Regions from separate parts of the Anoxybacillus sp. MB8 genome, predicted to be linked through region 2. Evidence: riboswitches for the same ligand, from Rfam matches in the RefSeq annotation. Region 2 holds a riboswitch; each other region holds the start of a gene.
What was found. A riboswitch is a leader RNA that binds a small molecule or an ion and turns the genes downstream of it on or off. The one in region 2 is predicted to bind cobalamin.
Positions count from the first base shown of each region.

Region 1 (10,137 bases), on a different contig from region 2:
TAACATACGAAAGCCGTACGGCTCAATTGTCACCGTTTGTTCAGTTATTTGTTCGTTCGTCCAAAGGTTGATGACCGTTTTGTCTTGAAGTGAAAATGGAACGGTCCATGTAAGCGATGCGTCTGCATTGTTTAACACGCAAACGATCGTTTCGTCTTCATATGTTTTCACGTAAGCGATATGATTCGTTTCATCGTTTGCTTCTAACACATGAAATTCGCCAAAGCGCAAGGCACGATATTGTTTGCGCAGTGCAATAAGCGTTTGGACGTGTGCGAATAAATCGCGGTCTTGTTTTTCCTCTTCCCATACCATACATTTACGGCAAAGCGGATCTTGACCGCCAGTTAAACCGATTTCGTCTCCGTAATATATGCATGGCGATCCGCTGAAAGAAAGTTGGAACGTAAACATAAGTTTTACTTTTTCCTTTTGTTCGCCGCATTGGGTGAGAATGCGCGGCGTGTCGTGGCTGCCGAGCAAATTAAAGGCGACTTCGTTTACGTTTTGCGGATAGTTATGCCATACGTGAATGATCGTGTTCGCAAATTCGCTGGCGCGCACATGTCCTTTCGCGAAATAGTTCAGCGCCCCGTTTGTAAACGGATAGTTCATGACGGCATCAAACTGATCTCCGCGCAACCACGGCATCGCATCGTGCCAAATTTCACCGAGAATGTACACGTCCGGTTTGATCGCTTTCACCGCTTGGCGAAACTCGCGCCAAAATTGATGATCGACTTCGTTTGCTACGTCTAATCGCCATCCGTCGATGTCAAATTCGCGAATCCAATATGTTGCGACGTCTAATAAATATTGTTTCACTTCCGGGTTTTCTGTATTTAACTTCGGCATTTCTGGCACGAACGCAAACGTATCGTAATTTGGAATTGGTTTTGTTTGTAACGGAAACTGACGAATATGAAACCAATCTTTATAGCGTGATCTTTCCCCGTTTTTTAATACATCTTGAAACGGAGCGAAATAGTAGCCGCTATGATTAAATACCGCATCAAGCATGATGCGAATGCCTCTGTCATGGCATGCATCAACGAGCCGTTTAAACGTCTGTTTATCGCCAAATTGCGGATCAATTTCAAAATAGTCGATCGTATCGTATTTATGGTTCGACGGGGCTTTAAAAATAGGCGTAAAATAAATGCCGTTAATGCCGAGCTCGACAAGATAGTCTAGCCGTTTCATAATCCCTTCAAAATCGCCGCCAAAAAAGCTTGTTGTTGTCGGATCGACGCTTCCCCATGGGAGCGTATGAGGTGGATTTAATTTCGGATCGCCGTTGGCGAATCGTTCAGGGAAAATTTGATACCAGACGGTGTCTTTCACCCAGCTAGGTGCGTCAAAAACGTCGATGCGGTTTAAAAATGGAAAACAAAAGTAGTATGCGGTATCGTCTGTTGGCGCTTTTTCATAAAAGCCTTTTTCCGTATAGATAAGCACGTTTTCTTCATCGTGCAATTCAAATCCGTAGCGCAAGCGGCGATACGGTGGTTGCACAGCGATAAACCAATAATCAAATAGCGCGTCACAACCGCTTTTTTGCATCGGTTTTTTATCAAATTGCCACGCCCCATCTTCCCATACGTACGGGTCGCCGAAAAGAAGAAAGACAGCATCGACATCATCTTTTTTCGTCCGTAAACGAATATGTAACGTTCGCTCATCGTATGCATAAGCAAACGCATCTTTTGGACGGTGGTAAATCGCTTCTTTTAACATGTTTCAATCACTCCTCTCCATTTTTCGCGCAATCGATTGCGCTTTTGTCACATAGTTGGACATGTTTTCTGCCTTCGTTTAAGGAAGCGGATACAATGCTTATGTTAAGCGTAAAATGAAAGAGATAAAAAAGTCAACATTCATTCAAAAAAAGATGAAAAAAACAGTTGTCAAAGCGGAAAATGTTTGTATAATAAAGATAAAGATTGTGCAATCGTTTTCGCAAAAATGAAAGCGTTTGTACGTATTGCTTAAAACACAGGAGGGGTCGAAATGAAAAAGACGGTATCCATTTTTTCATCGCTTGCGTTGCTTGCAGGTGTGATGGCAGGTTGTGGTCCACAAGATGAGGCAAAGCCAAAAGAAAACGAAAATGAAGGAAAAACAGAAGTAACGGAAGACGGCATGCCGCCGAAACCAGAAAAGCTTGTCGTTTGGGAAGACGTGAAGCGCGGTGTAGCGTTAGAACCGGCGATTAAAGCGTTTGAAGAAAAATACGGCATTAAAGTGGAGTACAAAGAAGTTGAAATGGCAACAAAACAACGCGATCAACTTCGCCTAGATGGTCCGGCTGGCACAGGTCCTGACGTCATTACTGTTCCGCACGACCAAATCGGTCAGCTCGTGACAGAAGGATTAATTCGTGAAATTAACGTCGATCAAGCGGTATTAGATACGTTTACAGAATCTTCGATTGCGGCGCAAATGTATGATGGAAAGTTATACGGACTTCCAAAAGCAGTAGAAACTCCTGTATTCATTTATAACAAAAAATTAATGGACAAAGCGCCAGAAACGATGGACGAATTGTATCAGTTCTCAAAACAGTTTACAAAAGGCGATCAATACGGTTTCTTAGCGCTTTGGGATAACTTCTATTTCGCACATGGCGTTATCGCTGGGATGGGCGGCTACGTATTTAAAAACAATAACGGTGCGTTAGATCGCAACGATATTGGCTTAAATAACGAAGGAGCAGTGAAAGGAACAGAGTATATCCAAAAATGGTATAAAGAGTTGTTCCCGAAAGGAATTATCGGTGAAAACGGCGGTTCAGCGATGGACGGCTTATTCAACGAAGGAAAAGCAGCATCTGTCATGAACGGTCCATGGGCGTTCCAAGGTATGCGTGATGCAGGCATTGATATCGGTGTCGCGCCAATGCCAAAATTGCCAAACGGTGAGCCTGTGAAAACGTTTATGGGTGTAAAAGGCTGGCACGTATCTGCGTTCTCGAAACATCCAGAGTGGGCAACAAAACTTATTGAGTTTATTACAAACGAAGAAAACGCGAAAAAACGTTTTGAGTTAACGCGCGAAATTCCGCCTGTGAAGTCGCTCATTAACGATCCGTTAATCGCAGAAGATGAAGGAGCGAAAGCGGTTGCGATCCAATCGCAATATGCGATTCCAATGCCAAACATTCCTGAAATGGCAGAAGTGTGGGGACCAATGGCGACAGCACTTCAACTTGTCGCAAACCAAAAAGCAGAGCCAAAACAAGCGCTTGATGAAGCTGTAAAAACAATTAAAACGAACATTGAAACAAACCATCCAAGCAAGTAAGAAACGAGCGGTACCTCTCTTGTAGAGGTACTGCTTCAACTTTCTTTTCTTTGTTTATTCATTCACATTTAAGTGCGCTCCTCGCCATTGTTTAGAAAGGAGACAAAATCAATGGAAACACCAATGTATCAATCGAATCATCGGAAAATTGCCCTCGGTTTATCCATTATTCCGGGATTTGGTCAATTGTATAATCGTCAATACGTGAAAGGTATTTCATTTTTTATTTTAGCTGCGTCTTTTCTTATCGTTTTTAAAGATTTATTAAATATGGGATGGTGGGGAATCTTTACACTCGGCGAAGTCGTTGGACGTGACCATTCCATTTTCTTGCTTGTCGAAGGGATTTTAGCCGTTATTATTTCCGTGTTTGGTCTCGGTTTTTATGCGTTTAACTTGCGCGATGCTTATAAAAATGGGCAAAAGCGCGATTTAGGGTTGAAAATTAGCTCGTTGCGCGAGCAATATCGTGCGCTCGTCGACAACGGCTTTCCATATTTAATGATTTCACCAGGTTTTATTTTGCTTGTATTCGTCGTCATTTTCCCGATTATTTTCGTTGTCTTATTGGCGTTTACAAACTATGACTTATATCATTCTCCGCCAGCTAAACTCGTTGACTGGGTTGGGTTTCAAAACTTCATTGATTTAGTGAAGCTCGATCTTTGGCGAAAAACGTTTATTAACGTCCTTGCTTGGACGATCGTTTGGACGTTCGGGGCAACGACGTTGCAAATTGCGCTCGGTATTTTCTTAGCGATTATTGTGAACCAAAAAGATTTAAAAGGAAAAGCGATCATTCGGACGATTTTCATTTTACCTTGGGCTGTTCCTGCGTTCGTGACGATTCTCGTCTTTTCCGGCATGTTTAACGAATCGTTCGGGGTCATTAATAAAACGATTTTAGCATCATTAGGCATCGGACCGATCGAGTGGATGACCGATCCATTTTGGACGAAAGTTGCCCTTATTTTGATTCAAACGTGGCTCGGGTTCCCATTCGTCTTTGCGATGACAACGGGGGTATTGCAGGCGATTCCGAACGAATTGTACGAGGCAGCGACAGTCGATGGTGCTTCAAGTTGGCAAAAGTTTACAAAAATTACTCTTCCGCTTGTGTTGTATGCCACAGCGCCGATTTTAATTACGCAATATACGTTTAACTTTAACAACTTTAACATCATTTACTTATTTAATGGTGGCGGCCCTGCGGTATCCGGGCAAAATGCCGGTGCGACAGACATTTTAATTTCATGGATTTATCGTTTAACGATGACATCTGCGCAATATTCGAAAGCAGCGGCGATTACGTTATTGCTTTCGCTCGTTGTCGTATCTGTTGCATTATGGCAGTTTAGAAGAACAAAATCATTTAAAGAAGAGGATATGATGTAATATGGATATGAAAAGACAAAAACTCATTCGGCTTACGTTGTCGTATGCAGTCATTTTGGTGATGACGATCATTATCGTCTATCCGCTTCTTTGGGTCGTTGGCTCGTCGTTTAACCCGGGGCAAAGTTTGTCCGGTTCGAAAATGATTCCAGACAACGCCACGCTTGCCCATTACAAAAAATTGTTTGATACGTCGCAAAGCGACTATTTGACTTGGTATTGGAACTCGTTAAAAATTTCAACGTTGACGATGATTTTTTCGGTCATTTTAGTTAGTTTAACGGCGTATTCATTTTCGCGTTATCGTTTTATCGGGCGTCAAAACGGGCTCATGACGTTTTTAATTTTGCAGATGATTCCAAACTTTGCGGCGCTCATTGCGATTTTCATTTTAGCGCTTTTAACGGGATTAGTTGATACGCATTTAGGGTTAATTCTCGTATACGTCGGCGGTGCCATTCCGATGAATACGTGGCTCATGAAAGGATATTTAGATACGATTCCGAAAGAGCTTGATGAATCGGCGAAAATTGACGGAGCAGGGCACTTGCGCATTTTCTTCCAAATCGTTTTACCGCTTGCGAAGCCAATTATTGCGGTCGTGGCGCTCTTTACGTTTATTGCACCGTTTGGTGACTTCATTTTAGCGAGCGTTTTGCTGCGCAGCAAAGAAAAATATACGCTAGCGGTCGGATTGTACGATTTAGTGGCGAAGCAGTTCGGTAGCGAATTTACAACGTTTGCGGCAGGTTCGGTATTAATTGCTGTGCCGATCGCTATTCTCTTCCTTTCATTCCAAAAGTATTTCGTCTCTGGTTTAACGGCAGGTGGAACAAAAGGATGAGAAACGAAAGGAAAGAATCGTTTTGGTTCTTTCCTTTCTTACTATTTAGAGATATATTAACATAAGAAGCTTTGGAATGAATGGGGAGTGAAATGAAATGAAACGTGTATTTCGTGCGCTACTTATTTTTGTTTTGTTGTTGTCCGTGACGACGCCAGCGAGTGCGAAAACGGAGCGAGCGTGGCAAGATGAGCGCATTTATTTTATTATGGTCGACCGTTTTAATAACGGGAATCCGAAAAACGATTACGATGTCAATGTGCATGATCCGAAAGCATACCATGGCGGTGATTTGCAAGGGATTATTGACAAGCTCGACTACATAAAGGAAATGGGCTTTACAGCCATTTGGCTGACGCCGATTTTTGCGAATGAAAAGGGCGGGTATCACGGCTATTGGATTGAAGACTTTTATAAAGTAGAAGAGCATTTTGGAACGGTTGATGACTTCAAACGGCTTGTGAAAGAAGCGCATAAACGCGATATGAAAGTTATTTTAGATTTCGTTGTCAATCATACGGGCTACAATCATCCGTGGCTAAATGATCCAGCGAAAAAAGATTGGTTTCATGAGAAAAAAGACATTTTTAATTGGGCGAACCAACAAGAAGTAGAAAACGGTTGGTTGTTTGGCCTCCCGGATTTAGCGCAAGAAAATCCGGAAGTGAAAGCGTATTTATTCGATGTCGCGAAATGGTGGATAAAAGAAACAGACGTTGACGGATATCGTTTAGATACGGTGAAACATGTGCCAAAATCGTTTTGGGACGAGTTTTCAAAAGAAGTGAAGTCGGTGAAACAAGACTTTTTCCTTCTTGGAGAAGTATGGCATGACGATCCGCGCTATGTCGCGGAATATGGGAAGCATGGCATCGATGCGTTAATTGACTTTCCGTTTTACAAAGAGGCGTCAACCATTTTTTCAAACGTCGATCAATCGATCGAGCCGCTTTACAACGTATGGAAGCGAAATGCGGCGTTTTATGATCGACCGTATTTGCTCGGAACGTTTTTAGATAATCACGATACCGTTCGGTTTACGCGTTTAGCGTTGCAAAATCGCATCAATCCGGTGACGCGTTTAAAGCTCGGATTGACGTATTTGTTTGCAGCGCCGGGCATGCCAATCATGTACTATGGAACAGAAATTGCGCTTGATGGCGGGGAAGATCCAGATAACCGTCGTTTAATGAATTTCCGTACCGATAAAGAGCTCGTTGACTATGTGACAAAGCTCGGGGAATTGCGTGAAAAACTTCCGTCGCTTCGTCGCGGTGATTTTGAATTGCTTTATGAAAAAGACGGCATGGCTCTGTTTAAACGGACGTATGAAAAGGAAACGACGGTAATTGCGATTAACAATACATCAAAAACGCAAAAAGTGACGCTCGACGATGAGCTAGAACAAGGAAAAGAATTGCGCGGGTTGCTGGCGGGAGATTTAGTGCGCAGCAAAGACGGCAAGTACGACATCATTTTAGATCGCGAAACGGCGGAAATTTACGTGCTTGCGCCAAAAACGGGATTAAACATTCCGTTTATTGCGGCGCTTCTTGCGGTATATACGGCATTTGGTCTGTTTTTATACTTCGCGCGCAAACGAAAAGCATAATGATGATGGGGGAGAGAGCATGCTAGAAGATACAAGTTTTGCGATTCGGCCGGTCGATCAGACAGATGAATCGGAAAGATGGCAACCGATTGGACATGTGCAAAAAATTGAAGGAAAAAAGCAAATATTTGCATTTACGTGCGAGCGGGCATCGGGTAAAATACATTTTTATCGTGATGATATCGTTCGAGTGACGATCGATCCGTTCGACCAAAAGTACGTCTCTGTCAGTCCTGCGGTCGTTGCGATGCATAAACACGATACCGTCAACGGTTGTTGTAAACGGTGAACAACGAGCGGTAGAGGAAGCGGCAATTGTTTTGTAAGAGATGGGGGATTTTTTATGACAGTAACAATTAAAGATGTAGCGAAGCGAGCGAATGTCGCACCATCGACTGTTTCACGTGTCATCGCAGATAGCCCGCGCATTAGCGAGAAAACGAAGAAAAAAGTGCGCGAGGCGATGAAAGAGCTTGGCTATCATCCGAATTTTATCGCGCGCAGCTTAGCAAATAAGTCGACGCAAGTCATCGGCTTAATTATGCCAAGCTCAGCGGATAAGGCGTTTCAAAACCCGTTTTTCCCAGAAGTCATTCGCGGCATCAGTAAAGCGGTGCACGATCGTCAATATGCGCTGCAGTTATCGACGGGGGAAACGGAAGCGGAAATTTACGATGGCGTCGTGCATATGGTACAAGGAAAGCGCGTCGATGGAGTCATTTTGCTGTATTCGCGTGCGAACGATAAAATTATGGCGTATTTGCAAAAAGAAGACGTGCCGTTTGTCGTCATCGGGAAACCGCATAAAAAAGCGGAGGAAATTACACATGTCGATAACGATAACGTGCGCGCGGCGCGCGAGGCGACAGAATATTTAATTGAACTCGGTCATGAGCGCATCGCTTTTGTCGGCGGAAACGTCAATCTCATTGTGACGATGGATCGTTTGCGCGGATATGAAAAAGCGTTAAAATCGGCAGGGCTGACGTATCGAAAAGATTACATTGTACATGAAGAGTTTTTAAAAGAAGGCGGACAAGAGGCGATGAAAGAGCTGCTTTCACTCGCTGAGCCGCCAACTGCGCTCGTTGTCGCCGACGATTTAATGGCGCTCGGTGTCTTAAATACGCTTGCAGAAATGGGCTTAAGCGTGCCAACGGATTTATCGATCGTCAGCTTTAACAACGTCCTTTTATCGGAAATTTCCCGTCCGCCGTTAACGTCGGTAGACATTAACATTTTCCAACTTGGCTTTGAAGCGGCAAGAAATTTAATACAACAAATCGAAAATCCGAATGAGCCGATTAAACGAATTATCATTCCACATACGCTCGTGAAACGATTTTCGTGCGATTACTACAAAGCGCCTTCTGAATAAGAAGGTGCTTTTTTCGTAAACAGGATAGGCAAGAAGAAAAAAATGGTGTATCATATGATTAACATCATGTTCTTTGAAAACGCATATACGATGAGCAAGTACGGTGCATACAAACGTATGCTGAAAAGGGAAGAACGGTGCAAAGCCGTCGCGGTACCCGCCACTGTGATGGGGAGTTTCGTTGCAACGTGCCACTGATTTTTTGGGAAGGCGCAGCGAAATGATGAACCTAAGCCAGGAGACCTGCCTGCTTGCGATACGTCGGCTGCCTACGGGAATATAGGTAGACGTGCGGGAACGATGGACGTTATAGCGATGATGTATGCTTAGATGGCGTATGCTCTATTTTTTGAATCTTTCGTTTTTTCTGCACCTCTGCCTAGGGGTGCTTTTTTTATTTTTGATAAAAGGAGCGAAGATATATGGCGACGTGGAATTTGCAAGGAACGAAGCATCATGTGCTCATTTGCAACGGAGGGAGCTGCATGCGAAAGGGAGGAGAGGAGGTGACGCAAGCCATTCGTGATGAAATTGATCAACTTCAACTACATGCCGACGTGCATACGACGCGAACGAGGTGCAACGGTCGCTGTGAAGATGCGTGTGTTGTTATCGTGTATCCAGAAGGTGTTTGGTATCGTACGATCGATGAGCACGTTGCACGGGACATTGTCCGAAAACATATACGTGATGGCGACATGTTATGTGATTACGTGACGTACACATATGATGAAAATTTTAAGATGCCGAAATATAGTCAGGCGACAAGGGGGAAAGAAAAGTGAGAAAAAAAACATGGTGGATGACGATTTGTATTGCTGTGTACATTCTTTTCGCCCTTTCTCCATCTGCATATGCGATGCATATTATGGAAGGATTTTTACCTTGGCATTGGGCGCTCGTTTGGTGGTTACTCTTTTTGCCATTTTTCTTTGTTGGCATGCGCCATGTTTCACATTTGATGAAACAAAAGCCGGAGGTGAAACTACTTCTTGCGTTCGCGACGGCGTTTACATTCGTTCTCTCGGCATTAAAAATTCCATCGGTGACGGGAAGTAGCTCGCATCCGACTGGGACAGGACTTGGTGCGCTTTTATTTGGACCGTTTATTATGACGGTCATCGGTACAGCAGTGCTATTATTTCAAGCGCTTTTGCTGGCGCATGGAGGTTTGACGACGCTAGGGGCGAATGCTTTTTCTATGGCTGTTGTTGGTCCGCTCGTTGCGTACGGTTTGTTTGTTATATGTAAAAAGTGTGGAATATCCGTGCGTATATCCGTCTTTTTAGCAGCGATGATGGCTGATTTGGCGACATACGTCATGACGTCGTTTCAGCTCGCCCTAGCATTTCCAGATGTGACAAGCGGCGTATGGGGCGCATTTTTGAAATTCGCTTCCATTTTTGCACTGACACAAGTTCCGCTTGCGATTACGGAAGGACTTCTTACCGTTGTTGTATGGAACTTTTTGCATACGTACTCGAAGCGAGAGTTAGATGTGTTAGAGGAGAGAGGAGTGTTTTTTAAATGAGCAATCGTCTATTGTTGTTCATTGCCGCTCTGTTGATCGTGTTGCCGCTATTTATTGTGAAAAATACGGAGTTC
Region 1 is NZ_RXXX01000005.1:74,472-84,608, reverse strand. It holds gene EKC99_RS03495 (alpha-glycosidase) at 1-1,737, opposite strand, end outside; gene EKC99_RS03490 (extracellular solute-binding protein) at 2,011-3,303, shown strand; gene EKC99_RS03485 (carbohydrate ABC transporter permease) at 3,415-4,698, shown strand; gene EKC99_RS03480 (sugar ABC transporter permease) at 4,700-5,542, shown strand; gene EKC99_RS03475 (alpha-amylase family glycosyl hydrolase) at 5,640-7,154, shown strand; gene EKC99_RS03470 (DUF4968 domain-containing protein) at 7,174-7,443, shown strand; gene EKC99_RS03465 (LacI family DNA-binding transcriptional regulator) at 7,498-8,532, shown strand; cobalamin riboswitch at 8,616-8,797, shown strand; gene EKC99_RS03460 ((2Fe-2S) ferredoxin domain-containing protein) at 8,955-9,317, shown strand; gene EKC99_RS03455 (energy-coupling factor ABC transporter permease) at 9,335-10,063, shown strand; gene EKC99_RS03450 (energy-coupling factor ABC transporter substrate-binding protein) at 10,060-10,137, shown strand, end outside.
Region 1: linked by a shared signal. The riboswitch ahead of EKC99_RS03460 ((2Fe-2S) ferredoxin domain-containing protein) and the one ahead of metE (5-methyltetrahydropteroyltriglutamate--homocysteine S-methyltransferase) in region 2 are both predicted to bind cobalamin.

Region 2 (10,137 bases):
AGGGATACCCTATCTATTTTACATTACACAAAATTCTTGACGGTACCTATAGAAGATGTTAAGAAAGAAAAAGAAGAAAAATAATTAAAAAATCTTAAAGGGAGGATGCACTTACTTCCTTTAGGTTTTTCAACGGGAGTGAAATTATGTTTAATCCAGAACTTTATTTTTATTACATTTTGTTAATTATTTTTTCAATTTTTACTTATTTATTCTATAGAAGAACAAAAGATTTATTTAAAACACTTCTTATCACAATTACTGTACTTTTTTTTGTATCCGTAGTTTGCAGTATTAGTTTAGCGCTCAATTATTATCAATCACTCAAACCAAGTACAGAAGGTGTTGGAATTTCAAATGTAGTCGCATATTGGTTAATAGGGGAGGATGCTTGGGCACCAGTGTGGACTATTCAACTATTTAAAAAGGCTTATTCCATTTCTTTATGGATTACACTTATTTTGCTCAGTTTTCTCATAATTCTTTTATTCATGAAAAAAACAAAACGAAAGATATGAACTAAAAATACTGCACGCACGAAAAAAACAGCTCCAACAGCCATTTGCCCGATCTTCTGACCCTGACCGTTTTGTCCATACCCATTCCTCTCGTAAGCCATCTGGCAACAAGCTAGGTGAACAAGGTGGAGCGCAGAGAGTTTTTAACAACTTTTTCCTAATTGTACAGAGTGATAAAACCACACGCCATAGATTACGATATATGTAATCGGGCGTGTGGTTTTTTCGTGTCAATATCTATGCCTTGTTGATTCGTTTGTTTTGCTGATACAGTTGTACGATTTGTTCTTCCCGTTCGCTAATGATAACTTTTGGAACAGGGGTCGGTTTTTTGTTTTGATCGATGGCGACCATCGTTAAAAAGCACGTCGTTGTTAAGTGATGTTCGCCTGTAAATAAATCTTCTGTTTCGACTTTGACGAATACTTTCATGGATGTGCGTCCGGTCGAGTAGACGAATGCTTCAAGCTTTAAAATATCGCCAACTTTTGCGGACGAAATAAAGTCAACTTTGTCGATCGAAACGGTGACGACTGCTTTTCGCGCATGGCGCATGGCGGATATTGCCGCAATTTCATCAATATAAGCTAAAACGGTACCACCAAAAATCGTGCCGAGATGGTTCGTATCAGAAGGCAATACGAGCCGTGTTTGAATCGTTTTTGACTGCTCGACGCTTACTTCCATGATTTCATCCCTCCGTACGCTAAAAGACGCTCGCGGTATTCGCGTGCTGCCTCTACCATCACTTGAAGTGCGGCAATCGTTTCTTCTTCTTTTCGAGTTTTTAATCCGCAATCAGGATTGACCCAAAATTGTTCTGGACGAAGAACGCGAAGTGCCCGTTCGATTTGTTCGCTTATTTCTTCTTTTGTCGGAATGCGCGGGCTATGAATGTCATACACCCCTAAGCCAATTTCTTTTTTATATTCATATGTCTCAAACGCGGAAATAAGCTCGCCATGGCTTCGCGACGATTCAATGGAAATGACGTCCGCATCAAGCTCATCAATAATATGCATCATATGTTCAAACTGTGAATAGCACATATGTGTATGAATTTGCGTTTCCTTTTTCACAGATGAGGTAGCGAGACGGAATGCCGTGATGGCATCTTCCCAATATGATGCATGTTTCTCTTTTTTAAGCGGCAATCCTTCCCGTAACGCTGGCTCATCGACTTGAATGATGCGTATGCCTTCCTTTTCTAACTGCAATACTTCCTCACGAATGGCGAGGGCGAGCTGCATCAGCACATGTTTTCGTGAAATATCGTCGCGAACGAACGACCAGTTTAAAATGGTTACAGGACCTGTCAGCATTCCTTTAACAGGTTTATTCGTCAGCGACTGAGCATACACGGTTTCTTCTACGGTCATCGGTTGTTGATAGGCAATATCGCTAAAAATAATAGGTGGGCGCACACAACGTGATCCATATGATTGCACCCAACCGTTTGTTGTGCATGCCATCCCTTGTAGTTTTTCGCCAAAAAACTCGACCATGTCTGTGCGCTCGAATTCGCCATGGACAAGCACATCGAGCTGAAGTTGCTCTTGAATGTCGATCCATTTTGCGATTTCTTTTTTTATAAACGACTTATATTGATTGTCGTTCCATTCGCCTTTTTTCCACTTCATCCGAGCTTGGCGCACGTCGCTCGTTTGTGGAAAACTGCCAATTGTCGTTGTCGGCAAAAGTGGAAGCTGCAAATGGGTTCGTTGTGCTTTTTGTCTTTCGCTGTAAGATGTTCGGTTTAATGGAACGGTTGTGATATCGTCTGTTTGTTTAGATTGACGGAACTTGGAAAAATAAACGGTTGTTTGTTCATCGTATTTGATTAGCTCGTCGATCGTTACGTTTCCTTTCATATGCTCTGTCAACATACGTATTTCATCTAATTTTTCATCCGCAAATGATAAAGTACTAGCAAGTTCTGTTGGTAACGTATGTTCATGTTTTGTTGTGACAGGGACATGTATTAAGCTGCAAGACGGTTGAATGATCAGTTGTTCAGAAACGCCTGCTAAATGATGAAGGAGCTTCGCTTTTTGGGCAAGCGAGCTTTTCCATACATTGCGACCGTCTACAATACCAGCAACTAATATTTTATCTTTCGGAAATCCGTACGTGTTTATGTTTTTCATGTTCTCGCCATCGTCATGCACGAAATCAAGCCCAATGCCTGCGACAGGTAAAGCAACGATTTCACGATAATGCGATACGCTATCAAAATATGTTTGTAAAATAATATTTATGTTCGGTATATCGCGGTGAAAAACGTTGTATACATGATGAAATGCATCGATGATGTCATCGTCTATATCTTGCACGAGAATCGGTTCATCCATTTGTACGAATGACACGCCCGCTTCGCTTAGTTGTTTGAATAATTCCACATAAACAGGAACTAATTGTGCGAGATGTTTGCGCCACTCGTGTCGCGCGTATTGCTTAGAAAGCAAAAGAAATGTAATCGGGCCAAGCAATACAGGTTTTGTTTCTAAATTGAATGTTTCTTTTACAAGCTTGTATTCTTTCAATAGGTGATTATCCACTAATTTCGGCTTCGTTTGCCCGATTTCAGGCACAATGTAGTGATAATTTGTATTAAACCATTTCGTCATTTCAAGCGCATGTTGCCCATTCGTTCCACGTGCCATCGCAAAATATTGCTCAAGAGGATCGTCTATTTGTTGAAATCGCTTAGGAATATATCCAAACATAAATGCTGTATCTAACACGTGATCGTATAAAGAAAAATCTCCGATTGGAATGAGATCAATTCCTTTCTCAAGCTGTTTACGAATGGAATCCAGTCGAATCGTTTCCATCGTCTTTGTGAATTGCTCTTCGTTTATTTGCCCATTCCAAAAAGATTCTAACGCTTTTTTCCACTCTCTTTTCTCACCAATACGCGGATATCCTACATTTGAACTACGGATGAACAAGTTAAGCACCTCCAGTCATTTTATCCCAATCAAGCAGAAAAACCCCCTTCCAAACAGAAGGAGGGCATAGCTAACTCGTATTGAGATACGTGAAGTGCCTCAACATCATATGTCCTCACTCCTCCCTATGACGCGTAGGTCGTAAGTGCATACAACAGGCAGGTCTCCTGACTTAGCTTCATCGCTGTTTATCTCCTTCCCATTTCAAATGAAACAGTGGATTGTGATAAACAGCTCTGCATCACAGTGGCGCGACCGTGTTGGACTTTCACCAAACTTCCCTTTTAAGATTCACAGCATGTGTGAACCACCTGTTGCGTGAACTTATTATTTTGTTGTATAAAATTCAGAATAAACGAACTTTTTGTTTTTTTCAACCGAAATATTTTCTCGTGTGGAGTTTTGAGAGATGTAACGCCGTAGTTAATGGTTATATTTTTCTTTTAAGTTAATATTAATATTTTATTGATAATTTTATGTTAAAAAGTATTGATTTTTTTTGTTATAGTTTTACATAAAGTGGATTTAAATATAAATTTTTTTAATGAAAGGGAGGCAGAAGGGTTATGTTAACTAACGAAAACAAAAACTTGCTAATGAAAATAAAGGACATTTTGATTCGAGAAGTTCCTAAAACGACCGATATTATACAAATATATAGATTGTTACAGGATAATAATTACTCGGAATACAAGTGTAGTGTACTAAAAGAACCTCGTTGGAGCGATGATGCATTTATTGTAAAAATTTCAGATAGTAACTCATCGGACTTTACGTTGAAAATTCACTATGATAAATATCCTATGGCATCACATGTTTATAATTCTCCCCATTTACTTACCAAGCTGGAGCAGTGTTTATTTTCAACCACTATTGTTGAAACATTTATTATACCCAATGGCCACCTAAATAACATAAGGTTTGTCTTTTATGAATATATTGACGGTACTCCGCTAGATAAGCTATATACATGCACCTTAAAACCATGACTTCTGTATGAACACCTTTTTTCATGGCTATACTGCTCCTAAATATTTCTATACAAAAGGAGCGGAATTGGCATGAAACGTCTGAAAATCACAAATGATCACGGCTGGACACCTCGAACCCTTCGGAAACAAGAACGGAAAATCAAAGATGCTTCCCTCCGTGTTCGGGTGACCGCTGTTCGTCTTGTCATGGAAGGTCACCTCGGTAAAGATGTCGCGAAAATGGTCAACGTATGCCGTCAATCGGTTGCCCTCTACGTTGCGCGATTTAATCAAGGTGGGCTCGATCATCTACTCGATCGTCGCTTACCACCTGGTCGCGTGCCATTTCTTACGGAAGAACAACAACAAGAAATCAGACAACTCGTGTTAACTACTACACCTGTGGATGCTGGCTGGGGCATCGCTTCGTCATGGAACACGCGCATTTTACAATCTTACATTCAACAAACCTATGGTGTTTCCATGTCACGGGAAGGGATTCGCAAGTTGTTGCATCGTTTGCGTTTGTCATGGACACGCCCGACGTATAAGCTCGTCAAAGGAGACGCTAAGCGTCAAGCTGCTTTTCAAAGAGAACTTGAATTTATAAAAAAAAACTAATTACCGAGAATGCCATGCTGTTTTATGTGGATGAGACACATGTTCGTGCCTATCAAGCGCTACGTACGACATGGGCAGAAGTAGGAAATCAAAAACACGTGCCGAGCTACGGTCACCACGCCCACGTTTCTATTTTTGGCGCCGTCGATGTTCAACAAGGCGATGTGGTATTTCATCGCGCATCATCCGCCAATGCCGAAACGTTCCTCGACTTTTTGCGCCGATTGAAAGAGAAATATACAGACCGATTCCTCGTGCTTGTGTTGGACAATGCGCGTATTCATCATGCCAAGATGGTGCAAGCCTTTCTTGATGGCGAGGAAGGCGATGCTTTTCATTTCATCTTTTTGCCACCGTATTCTCCACAGTTAAATCCGATTGAACGGCTGTGGAAGTGGTTGAAAGATGAAGTGATTGCCAACGTTTTTCACAAGGATCAAAATGACATTGCCCAATCCATTACTCGCTTTGAACAGTACGTTCTACAACACCCGGATGAGGTGTTACGCCGCATGGGGTGTGCTGTGTGAATCAGAGGTTAAAATGCCAATTTGGATGTATATATCAATTGTTTGGGATTGCACTTACCATTTGCGAATATCCCCTACTTCTTCACTTTCTAGGATCTTGATTCCTTGTTCATTAACTATATCTATATACTTTGCGCTACTTTCAATATAAAAAGCAATATAATTATACTTAATATCCTTATAAGAAAAACTGTTTGTAGATTCTGATGTAGTGTTGCCGTATATAATTTTTACTGTATTTTTATTTAATTGGATATCTTTGATAACTAGCTCACTATTATCTAAATAGCTGTTTCTTGCAATTAGGATCGAAAAGATATATCCGTCTTGAATCCCTCTCTCTCTTTTAATTACCACCACATCTCTTTTTTGAAGAGACTTTAGTATTTTGGAGAAGAAGTATATCTTACCTATAAAGCTTTGAACTTTTAGATTGAACATTTTATTTTGTTCTAGTTTAAATTTTGTTATATTCAATATTAAACAACCTTTCACTTTAATATATATATGTTTAAAATATAATCAAGTATATAAGATTTTCAGAAAGGGGATGTAGTAATGAATTCACAAAAGATCCTAATTTCTTTTATGTTTTTACTTCTTGTAATCTTGGCCGGTTGTAATAATGCAACTACTAGGAGCGTCTCTGAAGTCGATAAAAATTCTTTGCCTATAGGGACAGTAGTTAAATTAAAGGAACTAGATGAAAAAATAATGATTTATGGAAATAACGTCACTCGAAGCACAGATAACAAGAAATATAGGTACCTAGGCTGTTTTTATCCAGATGGTTTTACTTCTAATGATTATAATGTATTTTTTAATGCTAATGATATCGAAGAAGTTTACTATTTAGGCTACAAAGAATGATTATTATAATTACTAAGTAAGGGAAGTCTGCTACGTAAGTAAACTTCCCTTCGGCATTCTTTAAAGGCTAGTTCTCAGAATTTTCTCTTCTTGATTTTCATATCCTTTAAATACCAATGTTTCGATAGCGTCCTTGTTAAAGAAAATATTATACGCATTATTGATAAATCCGTGAGGATAAGGACATCCTACATAATCGTATTGTTTTCCTGTAGTAGACTGCACTACATTTCTTCCATATATCATTACCAAATAATTAATACCATCTAATTTTACTACGCTACCTATTGGTAGAATATCTTTCATAATCATACAGATACCTAGCCTTTCAATTCAATTCCCCAACCAAAGCCTACACCAAGGGCTGTATAAGCTTTTACTTTAGTTTTACTAATATCATATTTTGCTCCAATTGATCCTACTCCTATAGAACCACTGATTGATATTGATTTCTTCGTAAATGGGATCTTGATATCGATACTTGATGAGTATTTATGGAGTGTAGCCTCTCCACCAATTGAAATCCCCTTTTTATTGGCTTTGGCATGCGCTTCAACTTCCCCAACAGATACTTTCGCTTCTCCACCTACATATTTGCTTTTTGCAGAGACACTAGCGCCTGGACCACTGCAGCTTGCTCCCCCTCCTACTCCCCAACCACTGGAGTATCCCTTACTTACAGAACAATTCGGTGTATGAATTGCAACACCCATAACACTGATCCTCCTTTAGATCAAAAAATAAATTATCGCCCATATTATACCACATAAATATAAAAATGGTGTATTTGATAACCTAAAATTGAGCCACTTTTCAACGGTTCGATCACATAAATCTCCGTTTCCGACCTATAAGCTCGTCAAAGGCGATCCAGTGCTTCAAGCAGCCTTTGAAAAAGAACTCGAGTTTATAAAAAAACTAATCATGGAAGAAATCGTTCTTCTTCATGTCGATGAGACGCATGTTCGTGCCTATCTAAACATGGGTTAGTCAAATAACACTCGCTTTTATGGCGAGATTTTTTTATTTTTTCGCTTTACATTGACGTTACGTAAACGTTTATAGTGAAATTGTCAGGAGGTGATTGGGTGGAATATACGGTGCAACAGTTAGCGAAATTGGCGGGGGTGACGAGCCGAACGCTAAGGTATTACGATGAAATCGGTCTGTTGAAACCGGCAAGGGTTAATGCATCAGGCTATCGCATATACGGACAAAAAGAGGTAGACCGGCTCCAACAAATTTTGTTTTATCGCGAACTCGGGGTGGATTTAGAAACGATTAAGCAAATCATCATGTCCCCGTCATTTGACGACGTACAGGCGTTAAAGCAACATCGCGAAAAACTCTTGGCAGAACGGCGGCGGTTAGAAGCGTTAATCGCCAATGTCGAAAAAACGCTATTAGCGAAAGAAGGGAGAATCATCATGAGCGACAAAGAAAAATTTGAGGCGTTTAAACAGCAGCTTATTGACGAAAATGAACGAAAATATGGCAAAGAAATTCGGGAAAAGTATGGCGATGAGCAAGTGAACAAATCAAACGAAAAAGTAAAAAATATGACGCAAGCACAATACGAAGAAGCGACAAAGCTCGGTGAAGAAGTATTGCGCGTATTGCATGAAGCGTTTTTGACGGGCGATCCAGCAGGAGAGCTTGCGCAAAAAGCAGCGGAATTGCATCGTCAATGGTTAGGCTATTTTTGGGACCATTACTCAAAAGAAGCGCATGCACGATTGGCGCAAATGTACGTTGACGATGAGCGGTTTAAAGCATACTACGATCAAAAACAATCAGGAATGGCGGAGTTTCTTCGTGATGCGATTTTCATTTATACAGGCAAAAAATAGGCAGGCAGTGGCCTGTCTTTTTACACATTGTAAAAGTTTGAAAAAAGATGTATATTTAAATGAGAATGATAATCAAATTTAAAAGGTGATAGCGATGGAACAATTATACGATGTGACGATTATTGGAGGCGGGCCGGCAGGGCTATATGCTACGTTTTATAGTGGGCTTCGAGAATTGAAAACGAAATTGATCGAGTATCAGCCGCAGTTAGGCGGAAAATTACATGTGTACCCGGAAAAAATGATTTGGGATGTTGGCGGACATGTCCCGATCACGGGAGAAAAATTACGCGAGCAACTTGTCAAACAAGCGCTGACATTTAACCCAACCGTTGTGCTAAATGAAAAAGTCGAAACGATTCGGCGAAGAGAGGACGGCATATTTGTTTTACAAACAGCATCCGGACAACAACATATATCGAAAACGGTCATTATTGCAGTAGGAAGCGGTATATTAAAACCGCAAAAGCTTCAAATTGAAGGAGCAGAAAAGTTTGAGATTACAAATTTACATTATACGGTGAAGTCGTTAAAACAGTTTAAAGAGAAAACGGTGATCATTTCGGGTGGAGGAAATACAGCAATTGATTGGGCGAATGAGCTCGTACCAGTTGCGAAAAAAGTATATGTCACTTATCGCAATGAGTCGCTAAAAGGACATGAAGCGCAAGTGACGCAATTATTAAATAGTTCGGCGACTTGCTTTTTCCACACGTCCATTACAAAATTCGTTGCTAGCTCCGATCATGAAACGATTAAGCGAGTCGTGCTGACAAATCAAGAAACAGGTGATATATTCGAGCTCGATGTGGACGATGTGATTATTAGCCATGGATATGAACGGGATGCGTCATTGCTTACCAACAGTGAACTGCCTATCCAAATGATAGACGAATATTATATCGCAACAAATGCAAAAGGGGAATGTTCTGTACCTGGCTTATATGCGGCTGGCGATATTTCAAAATATGATGGGAAGTTATACTTGCTTACCGGGGCGTTCCAAGATGCAGCGAATGCAGTCAATAGCGCAAAAAGATTCATAGAGCCCACTGCCGATCCGTATGCGATGGTATCTTCACATCACGAAGCGTTTAAGGAACGAAATCGAGAGTTAGTGAAACAAATGTTGAAATGATAGTAATGCATAAATTCGTTTGTTTGAACGCAAACTTTCGATAAAACAAACGAGGTGAAAATTTTGCTTAAACAACGAAACATATGGATGATGGTGTTGATGTTATTTATATTGACAGCGTACAGCCACCCACTTACTGTGACAACGAAGCAAATAAAATATACAAATGAACTAATGGAAGTCGATTTAAACATCCCGATCGTATCAGGTTCAGTCAATCCATCGTTTCAGCGCCAAGTGAACGGTTTATTACGAAAGGAATCACTTGATTTAAAGCGCCAAGTCGAAAAAGAAGCGCATGAAAATATGGCAATAAGTAAAAAGGAAGGATTTCCATATCGATTGCATGCAGCAGTCAGCAATTATGAAGTGACGTACAACCAACATGGCATTTTAAGCATTCCGGTTACGTTATATAGCTATACAGGTGGGGCGCACGGCATGACTGTGAAAGTTCCAAACAATTTTGATTTTCATACAGGCAAATCGTTGCAACTGAGCGATTTATTTAAAAAAGGAACGAACTATAAACAAGTGATAAAGGACGAAATCGTCGCCCAAATTAAAAAAGAAGATGATCTATATTTTGACAATGCGATTGCTGTCGTACAAAACATGCCGAACGACCAGCCTTACTATATGACGAAAGATGGTATTGTCGTTTATTATGGTCTATACGAAATTGCCC
Region 2 is NZ_RXXX01000040.1:9,725-19,861, forward strand. It holds gene EKC99_RS12425 (hypothetical protein) at 147-518, shown strand; gene EKC99_RS12430 (acyl-CoA thioesterase) at 756-1,205, opposite strand; gene metE (5-methyltetrahydropteroyltriglutamate--homocysteine S-methyltransferase) at 1,196-3,469, opposite strand; cobalamin riboswitch at 3,610-3,799, opposite strand; gene EKC99_RS12440 (winged helix-turn-helix domain-containing protein) at 4,531-5,061, shown strand; gene EKC99_RS12445 (IS630 family transposase) at 5,088-5,591, shown strand; gene EKC99_RS12450 (hypothetical protein) at 5,646-6,068, opposite strand; gene EKC99_RS12455 (DUF4176 domain-containing protein) at 6,150-6,461, shown strand; gene EKC99_RS12460 (DUF4176 domain-containing protein) at 6,522-6,773, opposite strand; gene EKC99_RS12465 (hypothetical protein) at 6,782-7,174, opposite strand; gene EKC99_RS12475 (MerR family transcriptional regulator) at 7,550-8,311, shown strand; gene EKC99_RS12480 (NAD(P)/FAD-dependent oxidoreductase) at 8,406-9,449, shown strand; gene EKC99_RS12485 (DUF3298 and DUF4163 domain-containing protein) at 9,504-10,137, shown strand, end outside.

Region 3 (10,137 bases), on a different contig from region 2:
GCTTGACGCTTGTTGCCATCGGAGCAGCCGCTTCTGCCATTTTAATCACGAACGTTCACGCCTTTGAAGGTACACCGACTGGCTTTCGTATCGAAAACGGGCAAATTGTTGACGTCAATCCGTGGGAGGCGTTTTTTAATCCAAGCTTTGCCGTCACAGCAACACACGTCGTTTTATCAGCGTATATGACAGGTGCGTTTACGATCGCTTCAATCGCGGCATATCACATGTTGAAAAATAGACGCCATGAACGCATCCAACTTTTTCATAAAAAAGCGCTCATGCTCGGTTTAACAGTTGGCGGCGTATTTTCTTTACTAACAGCAATAAACGGACATGAATCAGCCCAACTTCTTCATGAATATCAACCTGAAAAATTAGCTGCTGCTGAAGGATTGTTTGAAACACAGTCGCACGCCCCGCTCGTCATCGGCGGTTTTACGGACCGTGAAACACAAACGGTCAAATGGGGAATTGAAATTCCGTGGTTACTTAGCTTTTTAGCGGGCAATCGTTTCGATACCGTCGTTGTCGGATTGAATGACTTTCCAGAAGAATGGTGGCCACCATTGTTTGTCCATACCCTTTTTAATGCAATGGTCGGAATCGGCATGTTTCTTCTCCTTCTTTCCATTGTCGGATTCGTTTGGCATCGCATAAGAAAACAACACATATTTCCGAACTGGTTTATGTGGACAGTTGTTACTGCTGGGCCGCTCGCTCTTCTCGGTATTGAATTTGGCTGGATTTTTGCTTGTACAGGGAGACAGCCTTGGGTCATTTATCGCATGATGACAACGGCAGAAGCTGTAACACAGTCAACAAATTTAGGAACACTCTTTCTTTTATTTACGTCCATTTACGTATTTTTACTCGTCGCAGTCGTTCTCGTCTTGCGTTCTTATTTCCGCCGCCATCCGATTGAACAACACTTATCTACGCACATGTAGAAAGGAGCAAGATGATGACAGATGAATTAATTGCTATTTCAATTTTATGGGGATTTATTTTTATTTACGCCGTCATGGCGACGATGGACTTTGGAGCAGGGTTTTGGTCGATGGTATATATGAACCGCCCGCAAACGAAAGCAACGAAAATCGCAAACCGATATTTATCACCGACATGGGAAGTGACAAACGTCTTTATCGTTGCGATCGTCGTGGCGCTCGTCAGCTTTTTTCCCGGAGCGACATTTATGCTAGGAACCATTTTACTTATACCCGGAAGCATCATTTTACTTTTGCTTACTGTACGTAGTGCGTTCCTCGTTTTTTCACACGTTGCTCCTAAATATGAAAAAGTGCTTGTTTACATTTCTGGTATAAGCGGCTTACTTATTCCAGCCTTTTTAATTAGCGTCTTGCCAATTACGCATGGTTCTTTTGTCGAAACAATGAATGGAGTCAGTCGCCTACGGCTTGATCGCTTATTTACAAGCCCACATGAATATGCATTTATCGCCTTTGCGATTACAAGTACACTCTTTCTTTCGTCGCTTTTATTAGCAGACTACTCAAACGAAGCAAATGAAATAGAAGCATATACGATTTATCGCCGCGATGCACTCATCATCGGGCCGTTTGCTCTTCTCTCCTCTATTCTCATTATGGTCACGATGCGAAATGAAGCGCGCTGGCTATATGACGGAATGATTGCACGTTGGCCGTGGCTTGTCGCTTCTGTCGTATTATTTCTCTTAGCTGGCGGGGCGCTTTTTCTTCCTTCATGGAAAAGAAAAAACGGACGCGGAATGCCGCGTCTTGCGGTTGTAGCCATCGTCTTACAATATTTTTGTGCAAGTTACGCATACGGAAAAGCTCATTTACCATATATGATTTACCCGAATGTAACAATCGAATCCGGATTTACGCATCCGAATACGTTTCGTGCCCTTTTTGTGACGTATATCGTCGGCTTTGCTATTTTATTTCCAGGATTCATTTATTTTTGGCGGCTGTTTATGAAAGACCGGCGCTATGTAGCAAATGATGAAAAATAATGATTGCAAATGTTGAGATTTTTCGCTATAGTTTTAAACGTAAACCTTTTTCGTACAATATATTGTGATGATTGCACAAAATAATAACTATATATTGAAACCAACAAGTGAAGGTGTCCGAGCGGACTTAATAGGGAATCTGGTGCGAATCCAGAACTGTCCCCGCAACTGTGTGCGCAGACGAAATGGAAACAACACCACTGTATATGTCAGCTTTTCAGGCGCATATATGGGAAGGAATCCAAAGTAGGAAGAAGCGCGAGTCAGGAGACCTGCCTTCCTTGTATCGTTTCATATTCTTCGGGGATTGAGAAGATGAAACGATGGTGAAAGCATGCCTTTTTCCATCGTTTCATCCGCTCAATGAGAGCGGATGTTTTTATTTTTTAGGGGAAGGGATGTTATATGGTGTACATAAAACAACAAACAGAAGTAAATGAAGAAACGATCCGCACATTATTGTTTCCTATTTTCAAAGACTTTCCACACTTAGCGAGTGAGCGATACATTGAACGGACTGTACGGGCGCTTGCTCATACGCAGCGGTACAACGACATGATGAATAAACTTATTTTAAATGCGCTTGATGAAATCACCGTAGAACAGCCGGATTGGACGTTTGTTGCCGCTCGTCTCTATTTGCAACAGCTATACGACGAGGCAGCTAACAATCGCGGCTATGATGTATCCGACACATATCGCTACTTTTATGAATTGCAAATAATGCTCGTCGATCTCGGCATTTACGACTCGTTTTTATTGGAACGATATACGAAAGAAGAACTGCAAGAAGCGAGCACATGGATTGACGCAAAAAAGGACGAGCTATTTACATACATCGGGTTAAAAACGCTCGTTGATCGCTATTTAGCGAAGGGGTATGGCGGCGAAATTTACGAACTGCCGCAAGAGCGCTTTTTAACGATTGCTTTAACATTAATGGCATATGAACATCCGACAAAACGAATGGCACTAGCGAAAGAAGCATATTGGGCATTATCTAACCAATACATGACCGTTGCTACGCCAACTTACGCAAACGCTGGAAAGTCGTATGGTCAATTATCGAGTTGTTTTATTGATACGGTAGACGATAGTTTAATTGGCATTTATGAGTCGAATACCGACATCGCCCGTTTATCAAAAGGCGGTGGAGGAATTGGCGTATATTTAGGAAAAATTCGCGCACGAAATTCCGATATTAAAGGGTTTAAAGGCATCTCCTCTGGTGTCATTCCATGGATGCGCCAATTAAACAATACCGCCGTATCGGTTGACCAGCTCGGTACGCGCCAAGGAAGCATTGCCGTATATTTAGACGTTTGGCATAAAGACATTTTCTCGTTTTTAGACGCGAAGCTAAACAACGGCGATGAACGGCAAAAATGCCATGATTTATTTTATGGCGTATGCATCCCTGATTTATTTATGGAACAAGTCGAAAAGCGCGGCGATTGGTATTTATTTGACCCACATGAAGTGAAAAAAGTGATGGGCTGGAAAGATAAACACGGCAATCCATTAGGGCTAGAAGACTTTTATGATGAAGAACGAGGAAATGGCTCGTTCCGTGAAAAGTATGAGGAATGTATCAATCATCCAGAGTTAAGTAAAGAGCGCGTTCCTGCGATTGAAATCATGAAACGGATATTAAAGTCACAGTTAGAAACAGGAACGCCTTATATGTTTTATCGCGATGAAGCAAATCGGATGAATCCGAACAAACACGCAGGCATGATTTATTCTAGCAATTTATGTACAGAAATTATGCAAAACATGAGCCCAACCATCGTCACAAAAGAGTATACAGAAGATGGGGAGATTATCGTTCATAAAAAGCCTGGCGATTTTGTCGTTTGCAACTTATCGAGCATTCATTTAGCGCGTGCCGTACAAGATGATGTGTTAGAACGATTAATCCCGATTCAAGTGCGCATGCTCGATAACGTCATTGACTTAAACGAAAAGCGAATTGAAGTGTTGCAAGCTGTCCTCACCAATAAAAAATATCGCGCCATCGGGTTAGGGGCATTTTCTTGGCATCATTTATTAGCGTTAAAAGGAATCAAATGGAACAGCGAAGAAAGCGTACAGCTTGCTGATCAGTTATTCGAGAAAATTGCTTATTTAACGATTCAAGCAAGCATGGAGCTTGCCAAAGAAAAAGGAGCATATCCAGCGTTTGAAGGCTCCGATTGGCACACAGGAAAATACTTTGAACTTCGTGGGTATCATTCCCATGATGAGTTAGATTGGGATCATTTAAAACAACAAGTGATGGCATATGGGATGAGAAATGGCTATTTAATGGCGCCTGCGCCAAACGCTTCCACATCCGTTTTAGCAAACGGAACGGCATCGTGCGACCCTGTCTTTAACCGTTTATATTTTGAAGAAAAGAAAAATTATAAAATTCCTGTGACCGTCCCTGATTTAAACACAAAAACGTTTTGGTTTTACGATAACGCCTATGAAGTGGATCAAAAGATGAGCATTCGTCAAAATGCTGCAAGACAAAAACATGTCGATCAGTCGTTAAGTTTTAATCTATATGTGTATAACACGATTAAAGCAAAAGATTTGCTAGACTTACATCTCACAGCATGGAAAGAGCGGTTAAAATCGACGTATTACGTTCGTAGTACTGCAGTAACGATTGAAGAATGCGACGTTTGTTCATCGTAGGGGGATAAAAAATGAACGTTCTTATTTGTTATACATCGAAAACAGGGAACACAAAAGAAGTGGCGCTGTTAATAGAAGAAGCTTTTTGCTCATACGGACATGCGGTGAAAACGATCAATGTTGAACATATGTTTGCGATCGAATCGCTCATTCATGACACACAACTTCTTTTATTCGGTTCATATACGTGGGGAAATGGACAACTTCCGGACGAAATGAGGAAGCTACTTCGTTTTCTTATTAAAGAGCGAAATCTTTCTTTGCCTCCTGTTGCGCTGTTTGGCACAGGAGATCAAATGTGGCCATACTATTGCCGCGCTGTCGATGAAATGGCGTACCATTTACGAAAAGTGACGCCGGTGCTCGGCACGTTAAAAATTGAACAATCCCCCCGCGGCCATCAACAACATTTACCGGCTGTTTTCGCCCATCAACTACTCAAGGAGGTTGAGCGTTTTGTTATTGACGAAAGTAAAATTGCTCGAGCCGTCGCATCCAAATAAAGCAACAAGCATTATTAACGGAAAAGCAAGCGGCATTTTAAACTGGAACGATATTAAATATAGCCATTTTTATGATATATACAAAATGTTGCTCGGCAACTTTTGGACGCCGTTTGAAATTAACATGTCGGATGATATTAAACAATGGCATCATTTAAGCGAGCGGGAACGTGATGCATTTTTACACATTATCGGGTTGCTTTCGATTTTAGACTCTGTGCAACCAAACTTTATCGGAGCGATGAAAGAATACATTACCGATCCGAGCGCCAAAGCGATTTTTTCGATTATTGAACAACAAGAAGTCGTCCATAATCAGTCGTACTCGTATGTGCTTGCATCTATTGAGAAACTATCCGAGCAAAACCGGGCCTTTGAAATGGCGCGCACGAATCCGCACATTTATAAGCGAAATGAACACGTCATTCGCGTATACGAAGCGTTTCGTGAACGACCAACGGCTGAAACGTTTTGCCGTGCTCTTGTCGCTTCGCTCGTCTTAGAAGGAATTAATTTTTATTCCGGGTTCGCCTTTTTTTACAACTTAGCGCGAAACCAAAAAATGCTGAAAACATCCACAATGATTAGCTATATTAATAAGGACGAACTATGCCATAGCTACTTCATTTCCCAACTCGTACGCGCTGTATTATGGGAAAATCCTCATCTGGACGAAGACGGATCATTTTCAGCGTGGATATATGATTACATCGATGAAGCGATCCGTTATGAAACGGAATGGTCGCGTTTTGTGTTGCGCGACATCGATGGCATTGATGTCATTGAAATGGAGAAATATATCGAATATCTCGGAAACAAGCGGCTGCGCATGCTTGGCTTGGACGACCGCTACGAGGCGGATGAAAACGCGATGCCTTGGATTCGCGTCTTTAGCGATGAAAACGTAAACTTAGGCAAAACTGACTTTTTCGAAGCCCGTCCACGTTCATACACAAAAACAACCGATATTAATGGGTTTGATGAATTGTAAAAAGGTGGGTTAGCCCACCTTTTTACTCTAATGATCGTACGTATGCAGCAATTTGTTTTATTTCCTGTTCATTAAGTAATGTGACATCTTCTATGCGGTGACGTGCAATCGCTTCTTCAATCGTTTCGGCACTTCCATCATGTAAATATGGGGCAGTCGCCCATACTCCACGCAATGTAGGGGTATCCCACTGTTTTGGAGTTCGTGGGTTTGTAAATTGTGCACGCGCGTCTCCAGCCGAAGCGCGATCAAGTATATTCGCTGTCCCGATATCATGCAAAAACGACGTTTGTGCTGTAGTCAGTTTTCCGTTACTATCTGCCGCTTTTACACTATCTGTAAAGTATATTCCTCCATGGCAACTTACGCAATTTCCCTTTCCAAAAAATAATTTTTCTCCTTTTTTAGCTGTAGACGTCAAACTCCCGTCCTTCTCTCGATAAGGACTTTTAGGCACAGGGAACGAATTTGGGTCATCTAAATAAGCAAAGAGTGCATCAAACATATGTTGAACATCAGCTGGTAACGGTTTGCCCGGATCATATTGTGACATACCACCCATTTCACCTTGTACGGTATGGATATAATCAGTAAAGTCATCACGTGATCCATCCCACATAAACAGTCCTGTTTTCGTTGTTAAAATATTGCTTGGTACATTCCTTGGTCCTTTAGGTGTTAAAAGTGTCAGGCCATTGATATCGCCATCACTATGGCAAGATGCACAACTCATCCAATTATTTTTTGTTATCTCAGCTGCATATTCATCACTATTTGCACTATAAAATATTTTTTTTCCTTCCCTTACAAGAGGAGACAATGAATCTTTCGAAATGAGAGAAATATTTTTTTCTGTTTGTTTCGCTTTTGCGTATGTTTGTTCTCCGCCTGTTTTGATTATCGCAATTTCATGACTCATCGCCTGATGTATATACAATGTTTCCCCATCTGGGGAAATGACAATTCCTCTTGGGTTATCTCCTTGAATTCGACGCAATACTTGAGTAGCATTCCCACCTCGAGCAAGGTCAAAAACAACGAGATCTTCACTTCCCGACATAATTGCGTACGCTTTTTTTCCATTAGGATGGAACACAATATCGTACGGATTAGATACAATCATTGTTTCATTTTTTACATCCGTTACATTGATTTCTTCAAACAATTCTTTTCTTTCATCCAATATTTCTTCATCTCTATCTAGTCGAATAACTGAAATAGCAGGAAAAATCGTCTCCTCAAAGTGAATAGGTGTATCAATATTTGTTAATAAGTGCGGGACGTATGCTTTTTTCCCATCAGGTGCAATAACAAACTGCTCTAATGTATTTGGGATACCTTGACTTTTTTTGCGGTCTTCTTGATCTGGCGAAGGTGCCAATGAAATACGTTTGATGACTTTTTCTTTTTGTGTATCAATAACTGTAATTTTTCCCTCTAAATAATGAGGGACATATAGCTTTTTTCCATCCGCCGTAATTGTCACTGTTCTCGGTCGATGACCTATCGCAATATCCTTCTTTACTTTTCTTGACTGTAGATCGACGATAGATAATGTACCCGAACGATAGTTTGCAACATATAGCCATCGACCATCTTGGCTCGTCACTAAACCAAACGGTTCAATTCCTGTTTCAATATGACCAACCACTTTTTGCTTTTTCAATGAAATGATGTCCACCCGATGATCATACATACAAGACACATATAAAAATTGTTCATCAGGACTTAATGTTAATTGACGTGGCTCACGTCCGACAGGAATTTCTATCTTTTTCTTCTTTGTTTTCACATCGATAATCGTTACAGTAGGCACATCAATATTGGCAACATACAATTCATCCCCTGCTCGGTTAATAACAATATTGTTGCTGTTGACTGCCACCTGGCGAAGCACCGATTCGTTGGACAGAAACATCGGTTGTTTCGCACACGAGGCGAGAAACAAAATAAAAAGAAAGAGTGCCCATCTCTTCATATTTATCCCCCCACGTAGAGAAGGCGGTCGGCTTAGACCGTCCGCCTTTTACTTTTCTTTTACTTCAACATTAACAAGAATAGGAGCAATTCCATACGGACCATCTCCCGCTTGAATTTGTGGTACATTATCCCCGTCTGTATTGCCGGACTGATCATCTTTTCGATACACATCCCCTGTATCCCAAAACTCACTTGCCTGCATACCTTCTTTGATAGTTGGTCCGTCAATAATGAGATTATAAAAGTCTACATAACGTGAAATAATTGTTTCTCGATCTAACTCTTTTGGTTGTTGTTGATCTTGATCTGTGTTATTTAGATGACTAACTGCTAAACGGAATACGCTCGAAAGCGCCCCTGCCACAAACGGATCATATTTCATCTCATCTTTTGCCGTTTTGTAAACATGCAACGACTGATTCCAGAAATGTTGATCCATTGACACATAAATGTTACGCGCAGCTTCTCTGTACTTCTCTTCTTTTGTTGCTAAAAAGGCAGCTGTTAATCCTCGAACCGCCCCAAGTTGAGAAAGAAGTGTTGGTTCAGACTTATCTACTCCTTCTCCAATCGTAAAACCGTTTGCAACGAGCCCATCCGTTCTTATTAGCTTTTCAACAATGAAATCAGCCTGCTTCCGAATAAGTTCGAGCGCTCTTTTTCCTTCCTCCGTATGCAAACCTTCTGCTTCTTCTCCATTCGCATAGCCAACCGGTAAACCGTCAATTGCACGTTGGAACATCCGGAGCGCTTCCATCATATATCCGGCATCAAACGTGTTCATATATTTTCCTTGCTCCGTACCACTATGTTCTTCCACAAATACGCCCCATTCATCATTGAAATGCATCGCATCTACATTTTTAAAAATGGTGAGCAAAACATCCCGATTCACTGAATACGGATCATCACTTCGTATATCATTATGATCATTTTCGTCAATGTTTTCATTTGGTGCTTTTGGATAAGGCTTACCATCAAAAACGGCTAAAAATGCTGGATTTTGATGTTTATTAGCATTTCTTTGATCTGTCATACCAAAAAATTCTGCTGCTGGCCATAACATAAGCCATTGATCTCGTAAAATGCTACGTTTATCTTTTAGAATGAGTTTCTGGGCATCAGGTGCTTGCTCGTTTCCATCCTCAACTACTTCAATACGGTGAGGCAGATAAACAAAACCTTTCGTCGGCTCATAATCTCCACTGTGTAAAGCAGTCAGCTTGTTTCGTTTCGCGTCATAAAATAAATGATCACGAATAAATAATAGTTTATTCCATATTTGTTCAGTTAAAATCATTCCTTGCATTCCATCAGCAGAACTAACCCCCAGAGCAATGTTTGGATCTTGATCATCGTTCGATGTCTTTCCTTCTATTTCTTCATCCTGATCTACTGTATGAAATGCACCTAGAAAATCTCCTGCCCATAAAGCTTGTTTTAGAAATGTTGCCCCATAAGCAGCTGGAACAAGCATTTTATTCATTTTTTCGCGATCCCATCGCAATGTTTGAAAATCCACTTGATACACAGGGACATACGTTCCATCATCATTTTCTGCATATACGTCTGTGTCCACTTGTTGTATGTAATGCGGATCGCCACTTTCATACTCAATTAATGTAGGAAACATATTGCGAAATATTTCTTCACGTGGATATCCAACTTGATCAGCAAGAAAGTAAAAGCGATCCGCTAATACTTCATAACTTTCTTTTCCATTTTGTTCCGCCAGTTTTTTGACCACAGGACCATGAATAAGATGTAAACCGAAACCTGACTTTTCAGTTACTTCATACATCGCTTCCTCAGAATACTCGTAAGACTCTACCCCCGCAATATAATCAAATTCCGTTGGTTCATTTATTTTTCGAACATCTAACAAATTTAAATCTAACCCTAACTCTTCTGCAAAAGGTTCACCAGATAATTCAAACTCTGAGTATGCAAACATATTACCTGCCGTCCGAAACTTA
Region 3 is NZ_RXXX01000037.1:1,459-11,595, reverse strand. It holds gene EKC99_RS11930 (cytochrome ubiquinol oxidase subunit I) at 1-950, shown strand, start outside; gene EKC99_RS11925 (cytochrome d ubiquinol oxidase subunit II) at 965-2,002, shown strand; cobalamin riboswitch at 2,097-2,296, shown strand; gene EKC99_RS11920 (ribonucleoside-diphosphate reductase subunit alpha) at 2,408-4,687, shown strand; gene EKC99_RS11915 (flavodoxin domain-containing protein) at 4,699-5,190, shown strand; gene EKC99_RS11910 (ribonucleotide-diphosphate reductase subunit beta) at 5,144-6,181, shown strand; gene EKC99_RS11905 (cytochrome D1 domain-containing protein) at 6,204-8,159, opposite strand; gene EKC99_RS11900 (hypothetical protein) at 8,208-10,137, opposite strand, start outside.
Region 3: linked by a shared signal. The riboswitch ahead of EKC99_RS11920 (ribonucleoside-diphosphate reductase subunit alpha) and the one ahead of metE (5-methyltetrahydropteroyltriglutamate--homocysteine S-methyltransferase) in region 2 are both predicted to bind cobalamin.